Linked DNA regions of Thalassospira sp. TSL5-1. The protein of the gene in region 1 interacts with the protein of each later gene in a pairwise test. Links are inferred from orthologs where the notes say so. Each region holds a gene or a part of one and is shown in the gene's direction. Other genes may lie near its edges.

The links. The genes of interacting proteins can lie anywhere in the genome.
Region 2: the proteins of hfq (region 1) and rho interact in binary tests that used the Escherichia coli proteins (3 or more experiments, as listed by UniProt). The link is inferred for Thalassospira sp. TSL5-1 from one-to-one orthologs.

What each region holds. Positions count from the first base shown.
Region 1 is NZ_KV880637.1:1,713,580-1,716,619, reverse strand. What follows is about bases 7-2,971. They hold hfq (RNA chaperone Hfq), read left to right. Parts: upstream 7-1,342; coding sequence 1,343-1,600; downstream 1,601-2,971. Other genes in these bases: hflX (GTPase HflX), read left to right, coding at 1,677-2,939; LF95_RS08105 (HAD family hydrolase), read left to right, coding at 536-1,219; LF95_RS08110 (D-amino-acid transaminase), read left to right, coding at 7-418. In the rest of the region: more of LF95_RS08110, read left to right, coding at 1-6; LF95_RS08090 (inositol monophosphatase family protein), read left to right, coding at 2,977-3,040. UniProt on the Escherichia coli protein: RNA chaperone that binds small regulatory RNA (sRNAs) and mRNAs to facilitate mRNA translational regulation in response to envelope stress, environmental stress and changes in metabolite concentrations.
Region 2 is NZ_KV880638.1:182,934-185,810, forward strand. What follows is about bases 61-2,862. They hold rho (transcription termination factor Rho), read left to right. Parts: upstream 61-731; coding sequence 732-1,994; downstream 1,995-2,862. Other genes in these bases: LF95_RS10380 (methyl-accepting chemotaxis protein), read left to right, coding at 61-283; LF95_RS10390 (GNAT family N-acetyltransferase), read left to right, coding at 2,217-2,795. Also shown: more of LF95_RS10380, read left to right, coding at 1-60. UniProt on the Escherichia coli protein: Facilitates transcription termination by a mechanism that involves Rho binding to the nascent RNA, activation of Rho's RNA-dependent ATPase activity, and release of the mRNA from the DNA template.

The sequences.
Region 1 (3,040 bases):
CGCAGCCCTTGCCAAACAAAAAGCCCGCGAGGCCAAGGCCTTTGAGGCATGGCAGGTTGATGAAGACGGATATGTCACCGAGGGGGCATCATCGAATGCCTGGATTGTGACAAAGGATAACGTCATCGTCACCCGACAGGCGGACCATAATATCCTGCGCGGGATTACGCGCATGGCCTTGCTTGAATTTGCCCGCGAAAATGGGTTTCGTTTTGAAGAACGCCCTTTCACCGTCGAAGAAGCGCAAAACGCACGCGAGGCCTTTATATCCAGTGCCTCAACCTTTGTGATGCCGGTTTGGAAAATCGATCATGTTGCCATTAGCAATGGCGAGATGGGGCCAGTCGCCCAAACCTTGCGCAATGCCTATTTCGATGCGATGGAAAAACTGGCTGACCAGGCAAAACAGGGACGCTGATCACTGGATCAAGACGGGTAGGGTGCTTTGTGCCCGCTCTTTTCACCTTTCCCTGTAAGATACCGTTTATATCAAGCAGGGTGTTACTTTACATTCTAACGAACTGAAATTTTAACAATGTCAAAACCTGAACTTACGCGCCCGGATGCCGTCCTGTTTGATTGGGACAATACCCTTGTCGATAGTTGGGGGCCGATTCTTGTAGCGTTGAATTTGACATTTGATGATTACGGCCTGGAACGCTGGACAATGGAAGAAGCCCATGTCCGTGTTGCCCGCTCCATGCGCGACAGTTTTCCTGCTCTGTTCGGCGATGACTGGGAAGGTGCCAAGGACCGGTTTTATAACCATTTTGCACGCATTCACCTTGAAAAGGTTGAGCCCCTGAAGGGCGCGCATGACCTTTTGCTGGCTTTGAAGGATGCGGGCATTTACACGGCAATCGTCAGCAACAAACAGGGTGCGTTTTTGCGCGCCGAAGTTGCCCATCTGGAGTGGGGGCATTTTTTTGGCAAACAGATTGGGGCAACTGATGCGGCCCAGGATAAACCGGCAATTGACCCGGTTCACATGGCGCTGGGTGAAAATGCTGCAACGCAAACCGGGACTCTGTGGTTTGTCGGTGATAGCGTTGTTGATATTGAATGCGCACGCAATGCCGGGGCCGTTGCCATCATCGTTGGCGACGAAGTAACCGGTGGTGCTGATGCCGCTGAAACGGCGGCTTTTTGCCCTGATTGGCATTTCCGTGATTGCGAAGAGCTTGCAGGGGTTGTAAAACACTTGGGGAAAGCCTTATAGTTCCACAAGGTCATAAGAAGGTGGGACGCGAACTGTTAATTCCTGAGGGGGGTAATGGTTCGGTATTTTCCTTGACCGCCCAAAACCAAAAAAACGCTCATAAAAGAAGGCTAGGTCTAACCAATGGCGGAAAAATCACAAAATGTTCAGGACGTATTCCTGAATTATTGCCGTAAAAACAAAACGCCGGTTACCGTATTTCTGGTCAACGGAGTCAAGCTTCAGGGGATTATTACCTGGTTTGACAACTTTTCTGTTTTGCTGCGGCGCGATGCCCATACACAGCTTGTTTACAAACATGCGATTTCGACGGTAATGCCGACGACGCCCATTAAATTGTTTGATCCAAGCCAGCCAGCCACGGACGAAGAAAATAGCTGACGAAACTTTGACATCGGGGGTGGACGATAAAGACGCTCGCCCCCGCGTCTTGGTGATCCATCCGGATCCCAAACGTATGGACGCCGCTTCAGTTTGGCGTGACGCTCAGTCGCGTCTGGACGAAGCGGTAAATCTCACTGGTGCGCTTGATTTTGACGTATCCGGGGCAGAAATCGTCTCGGTGGCAAAGCCGCGCCCGGCCACGCTTTTCGGAACGGGAACCGTCGAAAAAATCGGCGACTGGATCCGTGACGAAGAAGCGGACCTTGTTATGGTCAATGGCCAGTTAACCCCGATTCAGCAACGTAACCTTGAACGTGCGTGGAAGGCCAAGGTTATTGACCGGACTGGCCTGATCCTCGAGATCTTCGCCAATCGTGCGCAAACCCGTGAAGGTAGCCTGCAGGTTCAGCTTGCGCTGTTAAGCTATCAGCGTTCGCGTCTGGTGCGTACATGGACGCACCTTGAGCGCCAGCGTGGGGGCCGTGGTTTTCTGGCCGGACCGGGTGAAAGACAGATCGAAATTGACCGTCGCCTGATCGGGGACAAGCTGGCAAAGTTGCGGCGTGAACTTGAAGAAGTGAAACGCACACGCGATTTGCACCGCAAGGCCCGCCGCCGTGTGCCTTATCCGATTGTGGCTTTGGTTGGTTATACCAATGCCGGGAAATCGACACTGTTTAACCGCTTAACCAAGTCCGACGTGTTTGCCGAGGACATGCTGTTTGCCACTCTTGATCCCACCATGCGCGGGTTGGAGCTGCCAAGCGGTCGCAAGGTCATCCTGTCTGATACGGTGGGGTTTGTTTCCGATTTGCCGCATGACTTGGTGGCTGCCTTTCGTGCAACACTTGAAGAAGTGCTGGAAGCGGACCTGATTGTTCATGTTCGCGATGCGTCCTCGCCTGAAACCGATGCACAAAAACAAGATGTGCTGGAAGTCCTTAAAGAACTTGGCTTGCAGCAGGTTATTGATGGTGCAGAACTGGTTGAAGCCTTAAACAAGGTTGATCTTCTGGATGAAGAAGACCGCCTTGCCGTGCTGGAACAAAGCAGCCGTCAAAATAACACCATTGTGGTTTCTGCTCTGAGCGGCGAAAACTGTGACAGCTTGCTGCGTTTGGTCGAAGACCGCCTGACCGCCGAAATGCCGGTATTTCAGGTTCTGGTGCCTTATGCCAATGGCAAGGCACTGGCCGGACTTTACCAGCAGGGCGAAGTTTTGAACCGTATCGAAGGCAATGACGGCATCAGTATCGAGATCCGTCTTGATGAGACACGTTTGGGTCGATTCGAGGACTGGTGCCAGAAAAACGGTTTGGAACTTTATTCCGTTTAACCGTTTAACCCGAACAGGACGCAGGAAGTTTAACGTGATGACACCGGATATAGACAAGGTAACAACCATTATCCGCGAGGTCGCCGCAGAAGAAATTGCGC
Region 2 (2,877 bases), on another replicon or contig:
GGCACGGATTGAGGAACTTGATACCACCTCTGCCTCGCTGTCGGCAGCGGTTAACGAGCAACAGGCGGCCACATCGGAAATTGCCGTGAATGTTGAACGTGCCGCAAGTGGCACGGGTGAAGTCTCGCGCAATATTGCCGATGTCAGTGCCGCCACCGAACAGGCCGATCAGGCAGTACAGAACCTGATGAAGGCCTGTGAAAGTGTAACAGGTGTATCGACCGAACTGCGCGCCGTGATTGAGGATTTTCTTAAATCGGTTGCGGAAGACAAGGCCGTTTGATTGCTTTGTGTGCCATTTGAAATCTAATACCGGGACGGGGTATATGTCCCGTTCCGGTACCTGTATGATATGGTCGATATGCCGACAAAGCGCAAATTTGCAAACCAGACGATTAAACGTATTGCGGGATTAAACCGGAGTATATTGCCGTTTATGCTGCCAATTTTGCCAAAATGCGGTTGAAATTTTCCGTCAATGTGACCTCAATCACATTGATAGCGCGTATGGGACCCAAACCGGTTTGACTAATTGCCAGATCGGGGTTATCTGTTCCCCATGTCTCGTCACGTTCTGGACGAGGCATTCCTACCTTAAGCAATCAGCGGTTTTATTGTTGTTATGTCAGTGTCGTATTTCACATACGGCTTTGAAAATCATACGCAAATATCGCCCTTCCATTTTGACCTATTCGCCCTTTCCGGCAATTACAAAATCATCATACGCAGACATGCATCTCCAGGAACTGAAACTTAAATCTCCGACCGAGCTTTTGGCCCTGTCTGAGGAACTCGAAATTGAAAACGCCAGCACCTTGCGCAAGCAGGAGCTGATGTTTGCCATTCTCAAGCAGCTTGCAGAAAACGACCATGCCATTTATGGCGAAGGTGTTCTGGAAGTGCTGCCGGACGGTTTCGGCTTTTTGCGCAGCCCGGAAGCCAACTACCTGGCGGGCCCGGATGATATTTATGTCTCGCCAAGCCAGGTGCGTCGCTTTGGCCTGCGGACCGGCGATACGGTGGAAGGGCAAATTCGCTCCCCCAAGGAAGGGGAACGTTATTTTGCACTGTTAAAGGTCGACAAGGTTAATTTTGATGCACCGGAAAAGGTGCGTCACCGCATTAACTTTGACAATCTGACCCCGCTTTATCCTGACCAGCCGCTGAAGATGGAACGCCATCTGGACCAGGAAGGCAACAAGGACATCACCAACCGGGTGATCGAACTTGTGTCGCCGCTGGGTAAAGGTCAGCGTGCCCTGATCGTGGCGCCGCCGCGCACCGGTAAAACCGTGATGCTGCAAAATATTGCGCATGCGATCGAGGAAAACCATCCGGAAGCCTATCTGATCGTTCTGCTGATTGACGAACGCCCGGAAGAAGTGACCGACATGGATCGTTCGGTGAAGGGCGAAGTGATCAGCTCGACCTTTGACGAACCGGCACAGCGTCACGTCCAGGTCACTGAAATGGTGCTGGAAAAGGCCAAACGCCTGGTTGAACACAAGCATGATGTTGTCATCCTGCTCGATTCGATCACCCGTCTGGCGCGCGCATACAATACCGTTGTCCCTAGCTCTGGCAAGGTTTTGACCGGTGGTGTCGATGCAAATGCCTTGCAGCGTCCGAAGCGTTTCTTTGGTGCTGCGCGTAATATCGAAGAGGGCGGGTCGCTGACCATCATTGCAACCGCGCTGATCGATACCGGTTCACGCATGGATGAAGTCATCTTTGAAGAATTCAAAGGTACGGGTAACTCCGAACTTATCCTGGATCGTAAACTGGCTGACAAACGTATCTTCCCGGCGATCGATATTCTTAAATCGGGCACCCGTAAGGAAGAATTGCTGGTGGGTAAAAGCGAGCTTTCGAAAATGTGGGTGCTGCGCCGTATCCTCAATCCGATGGGGCCGCAGGACGCGATGGAATTCCTGCTGGGCAAGCTCAAGACCACCAAAAACAACGACGATTTCTTCGATTCCATGAATGGCTGATCGCTGTTTCATCTGGTAATCGATCTGTTATTGAAAAACCCCCGGCTTTTGAACTGCCCCCCGAAGTTGATGTCCAACTTTACGGGGTCAGTTCAAAAGTCGGGGGTTTTTGTTTGGCCGGGGAAAGGACAAATCGCTTTAAACCAGTGTGATCTACTTCGCTTGAAGGGGAACCGGGACCTGCCTACATTGCGTTAAGGATCAATAACTTATTGTTTTGAAATGAAAATTACGCTTCCTTCAAAGCCGGTTCAAACAAGTCGCCTCTTGCTCCGTCCTTTTATGGCACGTGATTTTGAGCAATATGCTGCCTATCATACCCTGCCATCGGTCTATCGTTACCTTTATTCAGTGCCTCCGGCAGGTGCTGCGTTGCAGGATCAATTTTCCGCAGTTCTGAACGCATCATTTGAAGGTGAAAGTGATGTGTTTCGACTGGCGGTGATTCGTCAGGATGATGATGCCCTGATCGGCGAGGTCTTGCTGAAAATCGCCAGTATCAGCGCCCTTCAGGCTGAAATCGGTTATATTTTCAACCCGGATTTTGAAGGCTATGGTTATGCGACCGAGGCAGTCTCGGCGATGATTGATCTTGGGTTTGATCATTTTGGCTTTCACCGCATCTTTGCCCGCCTTGACCCGCAAAATGTTGGATCGGTTGGGATCGTTGAACGGCTGGGTTTGCGGTGCGAGGCGCATTTGATTGAAAATGACCGCTTTAACGGCGTATGGGGCGATGAATATATTTATGCGGTTCGCGCGATCGAATGGCAGGCACGTCGTCTTGTCCGCGCGCGATAGGGAAGGGACATAACCTGTCGCATAGCGTTTGTGTTCTTTTGGTAAGTTTGCCGTTTGGTGCAAAATGTTTCACGGGAAACAT